Regions from separate parts of the Micromonospora lacuserhaii genome, predicted to be linked through region 2. Evidence: riboswitches for the same ligand, from Rfam matches in the RefSeq annotation. Region 2 holds a riboswitch; each other region holds the start of a gene.
What was found. A riboswitch is a leader RNA that binds a small molecule or an ion and turns the genes downstream of it on or off. The one in region 2 is predicted to bind cyclic di-AMP.

Region 1 (5,001 bases), on a different contig from region 2:
CACCCGCTGATCGTCCGGGTCCGCCGGTTGCCGCCCCGCCCCGGCGCCCGGGCCAGCTACGCGATCACCGACCGGCTGGAGGTGGGGCCGCTGCGCTTCCCGGTCACCTACCAGGCCGACGTCCTGGTGGTCACCGACGACGAGATCGTCACGGTGGCCCGCCAACAGCCCGGCACGACCGTGCGCAACCACACCCGGCTCCGGGACGAGGCCGGCGTGCTGCGGATCGACGTGGAGATCACCCTGGCGGCGCCCGCGCCGCTGTTCGGGTACGCCTTCCGCCAGGCCCGGGCCGCCCACCTGGGACTGGCCAGCCGGCTCGGCGCGGTCCTGGGCCGGGAGGCCGACGGCGGGCCGTGACGCCGCGGCGGGTGCGTCCCCACGGCTTCCAGGTGGAGATCACGGTCAGCGCGACCAGTAGGACGGTGGAGACGCTCGGGGCGATCACCACGTCGGCCCGCAGGTGCGCGGTGGCGTCCGGAGCGGCGGCGGCCTGGATGCGCGGCGTGAGCTGGAACAGCACCAGGCCCAGCATCACCGTGGTCACCGCGAGCTTGACCAGCACCCATCGGTGCCGGAGCAGCCCCCACGGGGTGAGCAGCGCGCTGGCCACGCCGACCAGCCAGACCAGCACGCTCAGCGGCGCGAAGAGCCAGGTGACGAGCAGCGCGGCCGCCGGGTAGACCACCTCCGGGTCGGCCCCACGCAGCCCGGCGACGCCGAGGGTCAGCAGCACCAGGTCGGCGCCGAGCCAGCCCAGCGAGGTCACCAGGTGCAGGGTGAGCAGGGTCTTGCGGGCGTCGGGGGAGAGTCTGACCATGTCCCCGATGCTCGTCGGCCGGGAGCGGCCCGTCGTGGGCCGGGCGACGACATCCGGCGTACGGCCGGGGACGTACGCCGGTGGCCCGGGGCGGGCCACCGGCGTACCCGGGTCAGTACACCGACAGGTGCACGTGGTTGGTGTGGTCGCTGGACGGGTCCCCGCCCGCCCCGCTGTACGACTTCCAGCCGCTGCTGGGCAGCCAGATCTGCCGGTACCAGATCACGTAGAGCACACCGAGCCGGTCGGCGTTGCGGATGAAGTACGCGGCCAGGTTGTTGCCGTACGTCCTGTCCCCGCCGGTGGCGTCCCCGCCGAAGCCGCTGACCTGGGCGGCGAAGTCACAGGCCCGCCCCTTGGGGTGCTCGCCGGAGCCACTGGGCCGGTAGCAGGAGACGTACCTCTTGAAGCCGGCGGCCTGGGCCTGCTGGAGCGCGTTGAGCATCCGCGGGGTGATGCAGCCGTCGGCGGGCGTCGGGTCGTCGATGCTGCACGACTCCGGCGGCCAGGAGCCGTCGGGGTTGCGGGTCGCCGGCTTGGCGTTCGCGGTGGACGTACCCGAGGTGGACCCGCCACTGTCGGCGGCGGCGGGCGGGTCGGGCTTCTGGGCGGCGGCGACCTCGAGCGCCCGCTCGGCCTGCTGCTTGCGCTTGGCCATCACGGTGACCTGTCGGCGCTCCTCGATGACCTCGCGGTCGATCGCGGCGCGCGTCCGGGTGGCCTCGTCCCGGGTCCGGATGAGGTTGCGCAGTTCCCGGTCCTCGTTGGCGGCGACCGTCTCCAGCGCCGCGGCCCGGTCCAGGAAGCCCTCCGGGGAGGAGCTGCTGAGCAGCGCCGTGACCGGCCCGAGGCGGCCCGTCCGGTACGCCACGCCGGCGATCTCGCTGACCTTGCCGTTGCGCACGCCCAGCTCCGCCTCGACGGTCTTGAGCTGGGCGGTGAGCGCCTGCTGCCGCTTGGTGGAGCGGTCCAGCGCGGCCCGGGCGTCGAGCCAGCCCTTGCTGGCCGCGTCGAGCTGGGCCCGCAGCTCGGGGCTGCCGCCCTCGTCGTCGTCGCCGGGGGCGGCGAGCTGGGCGGTGCCGGGTGCGGCCATGGCCGGCGTGGCGACCGGCGCGGACGACACGCCCAGGGCGAGCGTCGCGGCGACCGCGGCCAGCAGCCGCGCGGTGGTGCGTCGTACGTGCATGCACATGTCCTTCCGTCAGCCGCCGACCGGGTTAGCTGACGGGTTCGGGACGGAAGATCCCTACCGCTGACGCGGCTGCACCCCACGAACATGGTTCCCCGGCTCGCCTCGAGGGCGATTAGGCGACGGCCACCGCCGGCGCCGATGGGCGCCGCCGGGCGGAGGCCGGGACCGAGCCTACCGGTACGGGTGTGACATCCGCCCATTTCGTGACTCACGGTACGCGAGGGAAACCTGTTGAAGCGGGGACAAGAGAATAAAACGGGTGGAAATCTTAAGGAGCCGCTAACTACCAGTGCGACGGCCCGCAACTGCCGGGCGACGCGCCCGGCTCGATCTGCAGGGTGGCGTGCTCGATGTGGAAGTCCTCGTGCAGGGCGCTGCGGGCGGCGGCGAGCACCGTCCCGACCTCGGCGCCCGGGATGGTGGTCAGGTGGGCGGAGGCCACGTCCATGCCGGAGGTGAGCGTCCAGACGTGCAGGTCGTGTACCTCGGCCACGCCGGGGACGGCGGTCAGCCGATCGTGCACCGCGGTCACCTGGAGGTGCTCCGGCGCGGCCTGGACCAGGATGCGCACCGCCGCCCGGCCGAGCCGCCAGGTGCGGGGGAGGATGAACACGCCGATCGCCACGGCCACCGCCGGGTCGGCCCACCACCAGCCGGTGCCGGCGATGAGCAGCGCCGCGCCGATCACGCCGAGCGAGCCGAGCAGGTCCCCGACCACCTCCAGGTACGCCCCGCGCAGGTTGAGGCTCTCCTTGGCGCCCGGGCGGAGCAGGGCGAACGCGGCGAGGTTGGCGAGCAGGCCGAGCAGCGCCACCGCGAGCATCGGGCCGGTGACCACCTCGGGCGGGTTGCCGAACCGGCGTACCGCCTCGATCAGGACGTAGACCGCGACCCCGCTGAGCAGCACGGCGTTGGCCAGCGCGGCGAGCACCTCCAGCCGGTAGAGCCCGAAGGTGCGCTGCGGGTCGCGGTCGGCGAGCCGGGTGGCGGTGATGGCGGCGAGGGCCATCCCGATGCCGAGCACGTCGGTGAACATGTGCCCGGCGTCGGAGAGCAGGGCCAGCGAACCGGTGCCGAAGGCGGTGACCGCCTCGACCACCATGAGCGCGGCGAGCAGCCCGAAGGCCGCCCAGAGTCGCCCCCGGTGCCGCTGCGCGGCGTTGGTGACCGCCCCGCTGTGGTCATGCCCTCCGCCCACGCCCACACCTTCCGTCCCCGCCGCGCACCCGACCCAACCTATGCTCACATCGCTATATATCCAACCCACCCTGACCCCAGACCGGGCATGGGTCTTGGGGTGGGGTGGGGGTGGGTCAGGGGGTGGGGTCGAGGGTGGTCAGGCGTTGGGTGGCGCGGGAGAGGGCCACGTAGAGGGTGCGCACGCCCGAGGGCTCCGCGCGGATCTCGCTGGGGCAGACCAGCACCACGCCGTCGTACTCCATGCCCTTGGCCTGGAGGCTCGTCACCACCTGGAGCCGGCCGCCGCCCGTACCACCGGCCAGCCAGCCGGCCACCTCGTCCCGGCGCGGCACCGGGGTGATCACCCCGACCGTCCCCTCGACCTCGGCGAGCAGCGTCTCCACCGCCTCCACCGTCGCGGCTGGCAGCTCCGCCGCCGGGACGGTCAGCGCGACCGGGTCGACCCCGGTGGAGCGGACCGCCGTCGGCAGCGCCAGGTCGGGGTGCAGCCGCCGGATCTCCGCCGCCGCCACCGCGAAGATCTCCGCGGAGTTGCGGTAGTTGGTGGTGAGCACGAACCGGTGCCGCCGGCGGCGGCCGAGTGCCTGGTCGCGGGACCGGTCCAGCTCCGCCGGGTCGCCCGACCACGCGGTCTGCGCCGGGTCGCCGACCACCGTCCAGGACGCCAGCCGGCCCCGCCGGCCGACCATCCGCCACTGCATCGGCGAGACGTCCTGCGACTCGTCCACCACCACGTGCGCGTAGTCGCGGTAGTCCTCCGGACGTTCCCGGGCCGCCGCCCGGGCGGCACGCTGCCGGTCGCCGAAGGTGCTCAGCTCCCGTACCCCGCCCGCCAGCTGGAACGGGTCGCGCTTCTGCTTCGTCGGCCGCACCGGCTTGCCCAGCATCGCGTCCAGCTCGTCCAGCAGGGCGATGTCGGCCACCGTGAGCCCCTCGCTGTCCAACGTCCGGTACGCCTCGCCGAGCAGGGTGATCTCCGCCCGGGACAGGACGCCCCCGGCGTACCCGCGCAGCCGCTCCGGGCGGGCCAGCCAGCCCAGCACGTGCCGGGGGTGCAGCCGGGGCCACCACGCCTTGAGGAACTCCCGGAACTCCGGCCGGTCGATGATCTCGTCCTCGAAGGCCGGCTGCTCCGGCAGGCGGGCGACGATCAGCCGCCGGGCCTGGGCGTACAGCGCGCCGAGTACCGCGTCGAAGCCGGCCCGACGCACCTCGTTGCGCCGCGCCCCCCGGGAGAGCACCCGGTCCCGGATCCCGTCCAGCTCACGGCGCTCCAGCCGCAGCAGCGTGCCCCGGTAGAGCAGGCGCAGCTCGTCCGGGCCACCCGGTACGGCGTCCCGCACCGCCCGTTCCAGCACCCGGCGAATCCGCAGCGAACCCTTCACCGCCGCCACCTCCGGCGGGTCGGTCCGGGTCGCCGACATGCCGGGGAAGAGTGAGCCGAGCGAGTGCAGGGTGGCGGTCTCCTCGCCCAGCGACGGGAGCACCGAGGCGATGTACTCGACGAAGACCGAGGAGGGGCCGACCACCAGGATGCCGCCGCCGGCGTACCGGCTGCGGTCGGAGTAGAGCAGGTACGCCGCCCGGTGCAGGGCTACCGCCGTCTTGCCGGTGCCCGGGCCGCCGGAGACGATCGTGACCCCGGAACCGGGGGAGCGGATCGCCTCGTCCTGCTCGCGCTGGATGGTGGCGACGATGTCCCGCATCCCGCGCCCGGTCGCCCTCGAGAGGGTGGCCAGCAGCGCCCCGTCACCGACCACCGCCAGGTCCGGCGGCGCCGACTCCGGGT
Region 2 (5,001 bases):
GGGTCAGGAGCTGCCGCAGGTCAAGCGGATCCTGGAGCTCAACCCCACCCACCCGCTCGTCAGCGGGCTGCGCGCCGCACACGAGCGGGGCGACGACAGCGCGGCGCTGGCCGAGACCGCCGAGCTGCTGTACGGCATGGCGCTGCTCGCCGAGGGCGGCGACCTGGCCGACCCGGCCCGGTTCGCCCGGGTCCTCGCCGACCGGCTGGCCCGCGCCCTCTGACCCGACCGGCCCCGACCGGGCGTCCACCCGGTCGGGGCCAGGCTCAGAAGCCCACCCGTACGCCCATCGCCGCCCAGGTGGCCCGCCCGACCACACCGTCGACGGCCAGGCCGCGCATGCCCTGGTACCAGCGGACGCCGGACTCGGTGGTCGCGTCGAACCGCCCGTTCGCCGGGCCGCACCGCGTCGCCCCGACGAAGCGCTGCACGAACGCCACGTCAACGCCGGTGGCGCCGACCCGCAGCAGCCGGGAGCCCGGCGCGTGGGCGGGCACCGGTTGCGGCCCGGGGCCGGCCGGCGTTGGGCGGCCGGCGGCGCGCAGCGCGGCGACGGTGCGGGGCCCCACCACGCCGTCGGCGGTGAGCCGCCGGGCGGTCTGGAAGGTACGCACCCACGCGGCGGTGGCCGCGCCGAACGCCCCGTCCACGCTGAGCCGGGCATCGAGGGCGTTGGCGAGGGTCTGCAGCTCACGGACGTCGCCGCCCCGGCTGCCGTCCCGCAGCACCCGGTCGCCGAGCCGCACCGCCGGGGCGGTGGCGATGCCCCAGGGCTGCCGGCTGTCCTCGAGCGCGCGCTGGTGGCTGACGCTGACGTGCAGGTGCTTGTCGTGCGGGTTCGGGCCGGTGTAGCGGGCCGGCCGGAAGCTCCTGCTGCGGCTCCAGATCACCCGGTTGTAGATGACGTACTGGGTGGCCGGGTGCGCCACGCACTGCCGGACGACCAGCAGTGGGTCGATGCCGTCGATGTCCACATCGACCGCGTTGACCGACTGGTCGTCATTGTCCGGATTATGATCGCTGCGGCGCGCCTGATGACCGGCGTCTCCCAGCCAGCCGTCTGAAGTGTGGTCCCGGTGCGGCCAGCGGGTGTCGATCTCCTCGCGCAGCACCCGCAGCGCGGGCGCCAGGTGGACGCCCATCTCACTCCTCCTCTTCGAGCGCGGCGGCCAGGTCGAGGTCGACCTCCTCGCCGGCGAGGGTCTCCGGGTCGTCGTCCTCGACGAGCGTGGCGACCAGGTAGTCCATGTCCTCTGTGCTCTGTCTGTCCACGGTTCCTCCGGGGGTTGCTCAACCGGCGCCGGCGAGCGGGTGGCTGGGGACGGCGACGTCCGCACCGGCGTTGGTCCAGATGTCCGGGAACGGTCGGCGGTCCGGCGTCTCCCTCACGGTGCGACCGGGCGCGTCGGCTGCCCAGGGGTGAGTCGCCTATCGGCGGCAACGCTGCCCGACCGGCGGGCCTGGCCGCCGATCGAGGCGGCGGCCCACCGAGGTGGTCCACCGGCGACGGTTGATCCGGTGGACCGGGGCCGGGTGTACGGTCCAGCTCGTTGACCTTCGGGCGCGGCGCCGCCGTCCTGCTGTCCGGAAACGGTCACTCCGAGATCCGCGCCGGACGGTGCCGGTGGCGGCCTGGCGGCAGAATGCGGCCATGCGGGGGATGACGGGGCGAGGGGCGGCCGTGGCCGCGGGAACGATGCTCGCGGCGGCGCTGCTAGCCGGCTGCGGCTGGGCCGAGGGGGAGGACGCGGAGACGCTGGCCCGGCGGGAGGCGCGCGGGCGGCTGGACGAGGTGATCACCGTGATCGAGCGGGTGCGACCGTGGGAGGCCGACGAGTTCGGCCGAATCGTGCACGGCCGCACCGGGTTGGAGCTGATGTCGTTGGAGGGCGTCGACCGGGCCGGGGGAGTGTCGCTCGTGGTGCGTACCCACGGCGAGGCCACCACGACCGACTGGTCGGGCTCGGACAGCGGACACGCCGACGTGACCCTCTGCCACCGGCTGGTGTACCGGACCGATGAGGTCCAGCCGGTGACCGAGGTGGACTGCCCGACGACCGCACCGGTGACCCCTCGGCCGGCTGCCACGCTCCCGCCGGACCTCACCGAGCGGCTGCGCCGGGAACTGCCGACGGGTCCCGCGGCGACCGAGGCGTCCGTCGGCGCGTACCTCGACCGACCCCGCCTCGACTCCCGGGTCCGCCGGGACGTCGCGTCGTACGGCGGCAGCGTGGGGCTGGCGCTGCGCGCGGACCGGCGGGGTAGCTGCCTGTTGGCCAGAGTGGTCGGTGACAAGGTGGAGGTCTGGAGCCCGAGCCCGGTGCAGCTCCAGCCGGGGGAGCTCACCTGCTCGGGGCGGACTGCGGCCGCCGGGCAGGGCCAGCGCTCACCGCACTGAGCAGGGCATTGTCCGACGTTGTGGCAGTTGCGCAAGTGGAGAGAGCCGGCCCCCGCCCGACCGGGTGAAGAACTTCACAAGAAGTGGGCAAATCGCCGAAACGCCTCCTAACGTCGATCCGGTCCGCCTTCGTGGACACCACGGTCGGTAACGCCTAATCCATGCCGCCGACGGTGGGACCTTGTCAGCTGGGCATGGAGCGGGGGACCCACACGTTCCTCGGTGCACGTCACCTCGGGGTGAAGCCGCCTGTGGCGGCCGGGCTCCTCGGCCCGAACCCGACAGCTCACCTCGCCGGCGTGGAGGAGCACAGATGTCAACTGAACACACCGCCCGTCACCGACGGGTCAGCTCGCGCCGCGTCGCCGTCGGTACGCTCGCCGTCGGTGCCGTGACCGGGGTCGCCGCCGTCCTGGCGCCGGCCGCCCCGGCGAGCGCCGCCAGCGTCAACTGGGACGCGATCGCCCAGTGCGAGTCCGGCGGCAACTGGCACATCAACACCGGCAACGGCTACTACGGTGGCCTGCAGTTCTCGGCGGGCACCTGGTCCGGCTACGGCGGCAAGAAGTACGCCTCCCGCGCCGACCTGGCCAGCCGCAGCGAGCAGATCGCGATCGCGGAGAAGGTGCTCGACGGTCAGGGCATCGGCGCCTGGCCGGTGTGTGGCAAGAAGGGCGGCTCGACGAAGAGCTACTCCACCTCGGAGAAGTCGTCGTCGCGCAAGTCCGAGCGGTCGGAGAAGTCCGAGCGGCGCACCGAGCGGGCGACCACGAAGTCGGAGCGCTCGTCCGACCAGCGGCGCACGAGCCGCAGCGAGCGGCGTAGCGCCCCGGCGTCGAGCGGGGACAAGTACGTGGTGCGCGCGGGTGACACCCTGTCGGAGATCGCCGACGCGAAGGACCTCGCCGGTGGCTGGCAGGCGCTGTACGAGCGCAACAAGCGCGTCGTCGGCGCCGACCCGGGCCTGATCTTCCCGGGTCAGCGGCTCAGCCTCTGACGCTCGTCCCTCCCCGAGGGCGCACCACCGCGCGAACGACGACGCCCGGCCGGATCCACCCGGCCGGGCGTCGTCGTGTGCGGCGATGCTGGAGGGGCGGCCTGCCGGCTACGGGGCGACCACCCGCCCGGCGGCGGATAAGGTTGACCCTGGTGTGCCGGGAAGTCTGGTCGGCGATGGATGACGCGACCCCTGCCGACGAGGAGTTTCCGTGACCGACGCCGACCGGCGCCGTGCCAACCTGTTCGCCCGCCGATCCTGGGGCGAGACCAGCCGCATCTCCGCCATTCTCCGCAAGGAGACCGTCGGTGGGGCGCTGTTGCTCGCCGGTGCGCTGCTCGCCCTGGTCTGGTCGAACTCCCCCTGGTCCGACGGATACCAGTCGGTGCGGGACCTCCGGGTCGGTCCGGCGGGCCTGCACCTCGACCTGACCCTCGCCACCTGGGCCGCGGACGGCCTGCTGGCGATCTTCTTCTTCGTCGCCGGGTTGGAGCTCAAGCGCGAGTTCGTCGCCGGTGATCTCCGTGATCCCCGCCGGGCGGCGGTGCCGGTGGCGGCCGCGGTCGGGGGGGTGACCGTACCCGCGCTGCTGTTCACCCTGATCGCGGCGGGCGCCGGTGGTGGCGCCGCGAAGGGGTGGGCCATCCCGACCGCGACCGACATCGCCTTCGCCCTCGCCGTGCTCGCCGTGGTCGGCCGGTTCCTGCCCTCGGCGCTGCGCACCTTCCTGCTCACCCTGGCCGTCGTCGACGACCTGCTGGCGATCGTCATCATCGCCATCTTCTACACCTCGGACCTGTCGGTCGCGCCGCTGCTGGCCGCGCTCGTCCCGCTGGCCGTGTTCGCCCTGCTGGTGCAGCGCCGGGTGCGGTCCTGGTGGTTGCTGCTGCCGCTGGCGGCGGTCACCTGGGTGCTGGTGCACGAGTCGGGTGTGCACGCCACCGTCGCGGGCGTCCTGCTCGCCTTCACCGTCCCGGTGATCCGCAGCGAGGCGGCCGGCGGCCCGGACGCCGGGCCGGGGCTCGCCGAGCACTTCGAGCACCGGTTCCGGCCGATCTCCGCCGGCGTCGCGGTGCCGATCTTCGCGTTTCTCTCCGCCGGGGTGGCCATCGGGGGACTGGCCGGCCTGGCGACCGCGCTCTCCGACCGGGTGGCGGTCGGCATCATGGTCGGCCTGATCGTCGGCAAGCCGGTCGGCATCATGGTCGCCACCTGGTTGGTGTCCCGCTTCACCCGGGCCGACCTCGACGAGGGCCTGAACTGGCTGGACGTGCTCGGGCTCGCGCTGCTCGGCGGGATCGGCTTCACCGTCTCCCTGCTCATCGGTGAGCTGGCCTTCGGCCTGGGCAGCGAGCGCGACGACCACGTGAAGGTGGCGGTGCTCGCCGGTTCGCTGCTCTCCGCGCTCCTCGCCACCGTGATCCTGCGCGCGCGCAGCCGGGTCTACCGGCGGGTGCACGAGGTCGAGACGATCGACCGTGACCAGGACGGCGTACCGGACGTCTACCAGCCGCACCCGGACCGGCCCGACGGTCACTGATCGGAACGGCGGCCGGCCAGCGGCCTACCGCAATCGTCGGCGGCCGGGCGACGGCGGCTGTGCCGC
Region 3 (5,001 bases), on a different contig from region 2:
CAGACAGGATGGAATGAAGACCCACCTTGATTCCGGTGCGTGACACCCCTAATGTTGCACCGGCCGCTGTGGGTCGTCTGCCTCCTTCTTCCCCCTAGCGAGGCGCCCGGCGGTCGGTTGCAAAGGAGTCGGTGACCGGTGGCAACCATGCCCCCCCATCGTCAGCCCACCCGTCCGGCGGGCCTGCGCCGGGTCGTCCACCGCCTGCTCACCCTGGTCGCCGCGGTCGCCGTCGGCGCCGGGATGCTCGCCGTGCCGGCGCACGCCGCGCCCTCGCCGGAGGAGATCGAGGCGGCGATCGACAAGCAGTGGGAGCAGCTCGAACCGACGATCGAGCAGTACAACAAGGTTCGGGCCCAGCTCAAGGTCAACCGCAAGAAGTCGGCCGAGCTGCAGAAGAAGATCGAGCCGCTGGCGCTGCAGAGCGAGCTGGCGATGAACCAGGTCGGCGAGCTGGCCTCGCGGTACTACATGACCGGTCCCTCGCAGGAGATCAGTGCGCTGCTGGTCAACACCCAGCCCGGCACGCTCGCGGAGCAGCTGACCATGCTGGACCGGCTCGCCGCACAGCAGCGCAAGGAGGTCGAGGGCGTCCTCGCGGTGCGCCGCAAGTACGACGGCGAGAAGAAGAAGCTCGACGCGCTGATCGCCGCCGAGGCCAAGCAGGAGAAGGACCTGGCGGCCAAGAAGACGAAGATCAACGCCGAGATCAAGCGGCTCCAGGCGTCGATGCCGAAGACCACCGTGAAGGTCTCCGGTTGCCCGACCATCAACGGGGTGGTGAGCACCGCCGCGCAGACCGCGATCAGGGTGGCCTGCGCACAGGTCGGCGAGCCGTACGTCTGGGGCGCCGACGGCCCCGACTCGTTCGACTGCTCCGGTCTGACCCAGTACGCCTACAAGGCCGCGGGGATCTACCTGACGCACTTCACCGGTGCACAGTGGAACGAGGGCCGGTACGTCTCCCGCTCCGAGGCGCGCCCCGGTGACCTGGTCTTCTTCTTCAGCGACCTGCACCACATGGGCCTGTACCTGGGTGGCGGGATCATGGTGCACGCGCCGCGGACCGGTAAGCCGGTCCAGGTCACGAAGATCGACTACATGCCTGTGGCGGGTTTCCGCCGGGTCACCTGACCCTCCGCATGACGCACGAAAAGGGCCCCGGCACCGCCGGGGCCCTTTTCGCCATCTGCGTACCGCCGACACGGAGTGTCACGGCCCGGCGGGTTGCGGATCGATAACGGCCGTCTCTACTCTGGTCATTCGTCGGCCGCCACAGGTCCGTCCAACCCGGGCGGTAACGGCCGGTACCGCCGAGTCGCCTCCGGGCGAGCCGGGGACCCAGGTACGCCGGGGTGAATCCGCAGCCACTGCGGTAGGGCGCTCCCTTCCCGCCCGAACCCGTCAGCTAACCCGGCAGGCGGTCGCGGAAGAAGGAGCACGGAACCCGGTGGCACACCATGCCCCGCGGCCACCGTCGCGTCGGTCGACCCAGGTCGCCCGGTGGACGGCTGCGCCGCGATCACGCTGGTCCCGCTTCACCACCGTCCTCGCCGCCCTGGCCGGGGTCGCGGTCGTCCTGACCGGCGGCGCCACCGCGGCGCACGCCGACCCGTCGGTCGCCGAGATCGAGCGGCAGATCGACGAGGACTGGAACCGCCTCGAACCGATCATCGAGCAGCACAACGCCACCCGCCAGGACCTGGCCCTCAAGCGCCGGCAGGCCGACGCGCTGGCCCGGCGGATCGAACCCCTGCAACTCAAGGTGGACCTGGCGATGGACCAGGTCAGTGGGCTCGCCGTCGAGGCGTACAAGGGTGAGAACGTCTCCACGGTCAACGCGGTGCTGGGCAGCCGGTCGCCGAGCGACGTGATGGCCGGCCTGGAACTGCTCGACCGGTTCGCCCGCCGCCAGCAGCAGGAGGTGCGCACGGTCGTCGAGCTGCGCGACCAGCTCGCCGCGAAGAAGAAGCCACTGGACGAGATGGTCGTCCAGCTGGCCCGGGCCGAGGCGCAGCTCGCCGCCAAGAAGAAGCAGATCGACACCGAGATCGCCCGGCTCCAGAAGCTCCGGCTCAAGGTGTACGGCAGCGGTGGCGGCGGCCCGCTACGCCCCGCCCCCTGCCCGGCCGGCTACCCGGGCGGCCCGGGCGGGATCGCGGTCAAGTTCGCCTGCGCCCAGATCGGCAAGATCTACGTCTGGGGGACCGCCGGCCCGGACCACTACGACTGTTCGGGCCTGACCATGGCCGCGTGGGCGAAGGCAGGTGTGTCGCTGCCGCACAACGCCCGGCAGCAGCGGGCGGTCACCGCGCGGATCGACCGGTCCGCGCTGCGTGCCGGCGACCTCGTCTTCTACTACGCCGACCTGCACCACGTCGGGATGTACGTCGGCGGGGGCTGGGTGGTGCACGCCTCCCAGTCCGGCGAGCCCATCAAGATGAAACGCGTCGACGACGGCCCGATCAACAGCTACGGCCGACCGGGCTGATCAATCGGCAGGGGGCTCCCGCCGCGCGGGGGCCCCTTCGCCGTCAGCGGGTGGGCCAGGTACGCCAGTGCTGCCAGGACCGGCTCGCGGTCGGGCCGCGCTGCCCCTGGTAGCGCGAGCCGTAGACCGCCGAACCGTACGGGTGCTCGGCCGGCGACGAGAGCCGGAAGATGCAGAGCTGGCCGATCTTCATGCCCGGCCAGAGGGTGATCGGCAGGTTCGCCACGTTCGACAGCTCCAGCGTCACGTGCCCGGAGAAGCCGGGGTCGATGAAGCCGGCCGTCGAGTGGGTGAGCAGGCCGAGCCGGCCCAGGCTGGACTTGCCCTCCAGCCGGCCCGCGAGCTGGTCGCCGAGGGAGATGACCTCCAGCGTGGAGGCGAGCACGAACTCCCCCGGGTGCAGGACGAACGGCTCGCCCTCCGGCACCTCGACCATGGAGGTCAGGTCGTCCTGCTGCACCGCCGGGTCGATGTGGGTGTAGAGGTGGTTGTTGAAGACCCGGAAGAGCCGGTCGAGGCGCACGTCGATGCTGGACGGTTGCACCAGCGTGGGCTCGAACGGCTCCAACCCGAGCGTTCCCGCCTTGATCTCGGTGACCAGGTCCCGGTCGGAGAGCAGCATCGGCACACCATATCGAAACGGTCCGGGCGATCTGCGCGTCGGACTGCGCATTCGTACACTTGTTCGATAGACTGTCCGCATGGCTTCCTGGTCCGACTTCGCCGCCGACGAGCCCCGCCTCGCCGATGGGATCCGCCTTCTCCTCCAGCAGTACGGGCCGGGCTTCGGCTACCTGGCCACCGTCCGCGCCGACGGTGGGCCCCGGGTGCACCCGGTCTGCCCGCTGATCACCGACGACGGGCTCTACTGCTTCGTGGTCGACTCGCCCAAGCGCCGCGACCTCGAGCGCGATGGTCGTTACGCGCTCCACTCGTTCCCGCCGGAGGAGACCGACGACGAGGCGTACGTCGCCGGGCGAGCCCGGCCGGTCGTCGACCCCGTGCGGATGGCCCGGGTGGCCGAGATCGGTCGGGCCGCACCCCAGGTCGACTGGCGGCTCTTCGAGTTCAGCATCGACGTGGCGATGCTGACGCGGCGCGGCCACGGCGGCGCCTGGAGCCCCGAGGGTGGCCGTCCGGCCGTCCAGGTCTGGCTCGACCCGCGCGCCGCGCATCCGGTCGCCGACGCCGGCGTACCCGATCAACGGCCGACCCGACGCGGCCGGCACGGCTTCGACACCCGCCGCACGGCCGCCTGACCCCGCAAACGGCGGTGCCGGCCCCGTCGTGAGACGGAGCCGGCACCGGCGTTGTGGTGCTGGGCTTTGTCAGGCCGCGCGGTAGGCGTTCCACGCGGTCAGCATGCGGCTCGCCTGACCAGGGGTGAACTGGTACATGCACGAGTCGTAGGTGTAGTCCATGAAGTTGGTGATCGGGTCCAGGCCGGCTGCGGCGCAGGTGTCCCGACCGGTCGGGCACTGGAACGCCGCGGAACCCTCGGCCGGGGTGTCGTCGACGCTGTCACCCGAGCCGGAGCACCCACCCTGGAAGGTGTGGTAGAGGTTCAGCCAGTGGCCGATCTCGTGGGTGCCGGTGTCGCCCTGGTTGTAGTTGGTGGCGGTGCCGCCGGGCAGCGACTCGCTCAGCACGACCACACCGTCCATGCTGTCGAGCTTGCGCTTCGGGAACGTGGCCCAGCCGAGCAGGTTGTCGCTGAGCTCACCCAGGTACATGTTCAGGGTGTTCTTGCCACCCTGGCGCAGCTGGGTCTTCATCGCCCGCTCGGCGCTGGAGCCCTGGACGATCGGGTACCACGCCGGGTTCGTCACCCGGTTGATGCTCTGGAGCTGGAAGCTGAAGGCGGTGGCGGCGCCGCCGGTGGCGCCGCTGTAGGCCTGGTTGAGCACGCTGATCTGGGACGTGATCATCGAGTCCGGGATGTTGCCGCCGGCGCGGGTGCCGTCCCGCTGGATCACGTGCACCACGACCGGGACGGTCACGGTGGCGAGGGTGGTCGCGCCGGCGCCGGCGCGGAAGTTCGCCCGCTCACGAAGCGCGGTGGCGAGGTCGACCTCGCGCTCACTGACCTGCTTGGCGGTCAGCTCGTTGGGCTCGTGCTTGGCGATCCCGCCCTTCTTGATCCGGGCGTCCGAGTGGACGTCGGCCGGCTCGGCGCAGGAGGCCCCGCCGGGAGCGGCGGAGAAGGCGGAAGCAGCGGGAACGACGCCTACGGCAGCGGTGCTGAGCAGCAGCGCGAGGGTCGTCGACGCGACACCGGCGGCACGCCGGGTCAGCAGGTTGGGACGGAGTCCCATGGGCCCACCTCTTTCTCGCGGCACGACAGGGGGTGTGTCGCACCGTGGCTGGGAACGTGGGGGTGACGTTACAACCCATCGACGGATTTGAGAACGGTCATATGTTGCCAGTGTGAAACTTTTGCACTGGGGTGACTACTCCTGGGGTTCCATCGACGACGGTGGGTCAGGTTCGGCGCGCCGGGGTACCTGGGT
Region 4 (5,001 bases), on a different contig from region 2:
GAGCAGGCCGCCGGGCAGGCCGACGTCGGCCGCGCCGTCGTGGCCGCCCTGGGGATCGGCGCCGTGGGAGTCGGTGGCGTGGGAGTCGGTGGCGGAGTGGGAGTCGCCGGTGGCGGAATCGTGGCGCGTCTCGGCCGCCGGGGTGACGGGGCCGGCCAGCTGGCCGGCCCCGTACGCCGTGCCGAACACCGCCGCGAGGCCGAGCGCGAAGCCGCTCAGCTTGGTCGCCGTGTTCATCGTGGTACCTCGGTTCTCGGGTCGGTGACCCGTCACGCCTCGACGAGGTCGTACCCGGCCTCGTCGACCGCGGCGCGCACGGAGTCGGTGTCCAACGGGCTCTCGCTGCTGACGGTGACCCGGCCGGTGGCCAGGTCGACCTGGACGTCCTTGACGCCCTCGATCGCGCCCACCTCGGTGCTCACCGAGTTGACGCAGTGCCCGCAGGTCATGCCCTGCACCTGGTACGTGGTGGTGACCATGGCAGTTCTCCTCTCCCTGAAGCCGATGCTATACCCCCCAGGGGTAGCTCGCCAGTGACAGTAGCATACCCCCTAGGGGTAAGCTATCCTTGTCGCCATGACCACACCGAGCACCCCGACCCGGGGCTACACCGCCAGCAAGGACCAGCTGCTCGCGCGGCTGCGCCGCGTCGAGGGGCAGGTCCGCGGCATCGAGAAGATGGTCGAGGACGACCGCTACTGCATCGACGTGCTCACCCAGATCTCGGCCATCCAGGCCGCCCTGGACAAGGTCGGCCTGGGCCTGCTCGACGGACATGCCCGGCACTGCATGCGCGAGGGCGCCGCGGAGGGCCGCGCCGACGAGATGGCCGGCGAGATGATGGCCGCCGTCGGCCGCCTGATGAAGCGCGGCTGACCGGTCGGGGGCACCCGGCGGTGCCCCCGACCGGGCGCTCAGAGCCGGGCGAGGATCTTGTTCATCGTCTCGATCTCGCCCTGCTGGGCGGCGACGATCTGCTGGGCCATGGACTTCGCGTCGGCGTTGACGCCGTTCGCGATCTCCTCCTTCGCCATGGTGATCGCCCCCTGGTGGTGAGCGATCATCATGGTCAGGAACTGACGGTCGAACTCCTGACCGGAGGCGGCCGCCAGCTTCGCCATGTCGGCGTCCGACATCATCCCGGGCATGCCGTGGTCCATGCCCGGCAGGTGCCCGCCCGCCGGGCTCGCCGACGGGACCGGACGCCCCCAGGCCGTGAGCCAGCCGGTCATCGTGGCGATCTCCGGCGCCTGGGCGGCCTTGATCTGCGCCGCGAGCTGCTTGACCTCGGGGTCCTGCGCCCGGGTCCCGGCCAGCTCCGACATCTGCACCGCCTGCTGGTGGTGCGGGATCATCATCTGGGCGAACATCGCGTCGGCGTCGCCGAAGCCGGCGGACGCGCTCGCCGACGGGGCGCCGGTGGCGCCCGTCCCCGGCATGTCGTGGCCGGAACCGGCCTGGTGGTCGTCGCCGCCGCAGGCGGCCAGGGCGAGAGCGGCGGTCAGGGTGACGCCGGCCAGAGCGGCACGGCGCGCGTTGGTACGGGTGAACACGATCAGGTCCTTTCGGTGTGGACAGCTACGCAACGGACGGCGGACGCGGTACAGCCGCGTCGGGCCCTCCTACGTGCGCAGCACCGACACCGTGGCGAGCCGGAGCCCGAGCGGGCGGCCCGGCGGGGCGCGCGGCCCCGGCGAGGGCCGGGACGGGCCGCGGTCCCCGACGGCGGGCCGGGTCCAGCCGAGCAGCAGCGCCGCCAGCAGCAGCGTGACCGCGAGAGCGCCGATCACCGCCAGGCAGACGGTCCACAGGTGCGGGTGACCGCCGGCGTCACCGGCCGGCGACGCCACCGCCCCGGCGCAGTGGTCACCGGCGCAGCCGCCGACCGCAGCCGCGCCCTCGGCGTGCGCGCCGCGGCCGACCAGGTGGGCCTCATCGGCGTGCGCGCCGTGGGCCAGCGGGTATGCCTGATCGGCGTGCGCGCCGTAAACGAACGGGTAGGCCCCATCGGCGTGCGTGCCGTGGGCCATCGGGTGGGCGCCCTCGGCGTGCGCGCCGTGGCCGATGGTGTGCATGGCGGCCAGGCCGAGCAGGGTGCAGGCGAGCAGCAGCAGCCGGGCCCACCACCCGGTCTCCGCCAGCTTCGCCGTCCGCACCCCACCACGCTAGCCGAACCCTCGTCCGGCAGCGGCCGACCCGGACGGGACCGGTCCGAGTCGAGCCACCCGCGACGGTCCTGGCTACCATTCGGCGACGATGACCCGCCGCCCACCGCCACCGTCGCCCCGCGCACCGCGCCGGGGCGGGCGCCCGTGGGCGGCATCAAGCGGCTGGGCGCGCCGCCGCTCGCGGTACGTGACGACGCCGGCACGCCGGGAGACACTCCGGTACGTGTCCCGGCGCGCGGGTCCCGCCGGTGAACCGACCGGCTGACTGACACGTACCCCGCCCCGGACCGTCAGGAGACTCGCCATGGGCGCCGACCACACCCGTCCCGCTCCGTCCACCCCACCCCGGGTGCGACGGATCCTCGTCGCGACGGTGGTACCGCTCTTCGTCATCACGGTCGTCGCCGCGCTGGCGCTCTGGCCACGGGACGTCCGGGAGCAGGACCGGGGCGGTGACGTGCCGCGCTCCCACGGCACGGTGACCCGGGTGGTGAGCGAGCCGTGCCCACCGACCCCGGAGGTCCCCGAGGGGACGCCGGGGATGGCCACCGGGCCGTGCGGCACGGTGACCGTCAGCGTCGAGCAGGGCCCGGACGCCGGGAAACGGGTCCAGACCCCGATGCCGGCCGGGCCGGGGGCCCCCACGGTGGCGGTCGGCGACGAGATCGTGCTGGTCAAGCTCACCGATCCGGCGGACCCGACGGCCAGCAGCTACAACATCGCCGAGCACCAGCGGGGCAAGCCACTGCTCTGGCTGGTGGCGCTCTTCGCGGCGGCGATCGTGGCGTTCGGCCGGCTGCGCGGGCTGGCGGCGCTGGCCGGCCTGGCCGCCAGCTTCGCGATCCTGCTGGCCTTCGTCGTCCCCGGCATCTCGGCGGGCGGTTCACCACTGCTGATCGCGATCACCGGCTCCGCACTGATCATGTTCGTGGTGCTGTACCTGACCCACGGGATCACCGCGCAGACCTCGGTCGCGGTGCTCGGCACGCTGGGCAGCCTGGTGCTGACCGGCGTGCTCGGCAGCCTGGCCACCGCCGCCACCCACCTGACCGGGTTCGGCAGCGAGGAGGCCACCACGCTGTCGATGTACCAGCGCGACGTGGACCTGCACGGCCTGCTCCTCGCCGGCATCATCATCGGTTCACTGGGCGTGCTGGACGACGTCACCGTCACCCAGGCGGCCACCGTGACCGAGCTGGCCCACGCCAACCCGGGGTTGTCCCGGTTGCAGCTCTACCGGGCGGCCACCCGCGTCGGTCGGGCGCACATCGCCTCCACGGTCAACACCATCGTGCTGGCGTACGCCGGCGCCTCGCTGCCGCTGCTGCTCCTGCTGACCGTGGACAGCCGGTCGGTGAGCGAGATCCTCACCAGCGAGTTCCTGGCTCAGGAGATCGTCCGCAGCGCGGTGGCGACGCTCGGCCTGGTGGCCGCCGTACCGCTGACCACCGGCCTGGCCGCGCTGGTCACCACCGCCGGCCGCGGGCCCGCCGGGGACACCGCGCCGGCGAGTGGCCCGGCGCCCACCCCTCGTCCCCCGGCCGACCGTGACTCCGCGCTCGAGGCGCTGAGCGCGCCACGGCACGCCGGCCCGTCCACCCCGGCCCCGGCTCGGTGGCCCGACCCGGAAAGGAGCACGGACACCGCATGGTGAGACTCCGCTGCGTGACCGACGACGACCCCCCGGCTGATAACCGCGTCACTGGTCACGGAACGCCATTGCGAAATAACGCTTTTAGTCGGGTTCTGGACGTAGATCCCCAGCACTCCTCTCGGGTAACCTCGCTGCCGGTCACCGCCGAAGGCGCGCACCGGCGCCTGCGGGACCACCGCCCAATCGCCGCAAGGCGAGCCGGGGAACCAGGTACCTGGGGTGCATCCGCGACAGCGGTAGGGGCCACTTCCGTCCCGAACCCGTCAGCTAACCCGGTCGGCGGTCGACGGAAGGGAACACTGTGACGGCACCCCTGCGCCGCTGGTTGACACCGGTGGTGGCCGTGCTCGCCGCCCTGGCCATCCTCGCCGGGCCGGCCGCCCCCGCGCTGGCCGCGCCCTCGACCCCGACCCCGTCGGGGCACGAGGAGGACGACGAGCCGAAGTTGCTGACCGACGTGATCGAGCTGCGCAACCGCGAGTACGCCAAGGCGAAGTCGCAGCTGGAGAAGTCGAAGAAGCGCCAACTCCAGCTCGCGCTCGAGGTGCGCCGGGCCGAGGACGAGCTGACGGCGCTGCGGCCGCAGGTGAGCCAGATCGCCGCGCAGTCCTACCGGACCGGCCGGATCGGCGCGGTCGCGATGCTGCTGGAGAGTGACGCTCCGGACTCGTTCGTCAAGCGCGCGTCCGCGCTGGACGAGCTGAACATGGTCAACGCCGAGAAGCTCAGCAGGGTCACCGCCGCCAGGAATCGTGCCCAGCAGGCCAAGCTGGCGCTCGACGGTGAGGTGCGCGTGCAGCAGAGGCTCGCCAACGCCATGGCCCGGGAGAGCCAGGAGGCGGAGAAGGCACTGGCGCTGGTCGGTGGCGAGGGCTTCACCGGCGGCCTGGTCGACGCAAAGTCGCCGGTGGCCCGGATCGGGCCGGGCCGGACGTCGGACGGCGGCTGGCTGCCCGAGTCGCGCACGGCGAACGACCCGACCACGTCGGGCATGATCACGCCGCGCACCCTGCACGCCTACAACGAGGTCCGCCGGGCGGGCTTCAAGCGGTTCGCCGGCTGCTACCGGCCGGGCGGGCCGTGGGAGCACCCCAAGGGCCGGGCCTGTGACTGGTCGTTGCAGAACAGCGGGTTCGCCCCCTGGCACAACAACGACACCCGGATGTACGGCAACAACCT

Region 1: linked by a shared signal. The riboswitch ahead of V6U81_RS07120 (coiled-coil domain-containing protein) and the one ahead of V6U81_RS17685 (transglycosylase family protein) in region 2 are both predicted to bind cyclic di-AMP.
Region 3: linked by a shared signal. The riboswitch ahead of V6U81_RS26655 (C40 family peptidase) and the one ahead of V6U81_RS17685 (transglycosylase family protein) in region 2 are both predicted to bind cyclic di-AMP.
Region 4: linked by a shared signal. The riboswitch ahead of V6U81_RS13395 (coiled-coil domain-containing protein) and the one ahead of V6U81_RS17685 (transglycosylase family protein) in region 2 are both predicted to bind cyclic di-AMP.

Annotation. Positions count from the first base shown of each region.
Region 1 is NZ_JBAKHO010000007.1:75,194-80,194, forward strand. It holds gene V6U81_RS07115 (SRPBCC family protein) at 1-360, shown strand, start outside; gene V6U81_RS07120 (coiled-coil domain-containing protein) at 933-2,006, opposite strand; cyclic di-AMP (ydaO/yuaA leader) riboswitch at 2,011-2,141, opposite strand; gene V6U81_RS07125 (cation diffusion facilitator family transporter) at 2,296-3,210, opposite strand; gene V6U81_RS07130 (HelD family protein) at 3,326-5,001, opposite strand, start outside.
Region 2 is NZ_JBAKHO010000027.1:18,462-23,462, reverse strand. It holds gene htpG (molecular chaperone HtpG) at 1-223, shown strand, start outside; gene V6U81_RS17700 (peptidoglycan-binding domain-containing protein) at 267-1,142, opposite strand; gene V6U81_RS17695 (hypothetical protein) at 1,144-1,272, opposite strand; gene V6U81_RS17690 (hypothetical protein) at 1,652-2,398, shown strand; cyclic di-AMP (ydaO/yuaA leader) riboswitch at 2,540-2,713, shown strand; gene V6U81_RS17685 (transglycosylase family protein) at 2,712-3,395, shown strand; gene nhaA (Na+/H+ antiporter NhaA) at 3,607-4,935, shown strand; gene V6U81_RS17675 (hypothetical protein) at 5,001-5,001, opposite strand, start outside.
Region 3 is NZ_JBAKHO010000070.1:6,453-11,453, forward strand. It holds gene V6U81_RS26650 (C40 family peptidase) at 139-1,134, shown strand; cyclic di-AMP (ydaO/yuaA leader) riboswitch at 1,302-1,438, shown strand; gene V6U81_RS26655 (C40 family peptidase) at 1,451-2,491, shown strand; gene dcd (dCTP deaminase) at 2,535-3,113, opposite strand; gene V6U81_RS26665 (pyridoxamine 5'-phosphate oxidase family protein) at 3,193-3,750, shown strand; gene V6U81_RS26670 (zinc metalloprotease) at 3,820-4,806, opposite strand.
Region 4 is NZ_JBAKHO010000015.1:106,232-111,232, forward strand. It holds gene V6U81_RS13365 (hypothetical protein) at 1-237, opposite strand, end outside; gene V6U81_RS13370 (heavy-metal-associated domain-containing protein) at 270-479, opposite strand; gene V6U81_RS13375 (metal-sensitive transcriptional regulator) at 577-876, shown strand; gene V6U81_RS13380 (DUF305 domain-containing protein) at 915-1,553, opposite strand; gene V6U81_RS13385 (hypothetical protein) at 1,623-2,156, opposite strand; gene V6U81_RS13390 (YibE/F family protein) at 2,473-3,822, shown strand; cyclic di-AMP (ydaO/yuaA leader) riboswitch at 3,989-4,119, shown strand; gene V6U81_RS13395 (coiled-coil domain-containing protein) at 4,124-5,001, shown strand, end outside.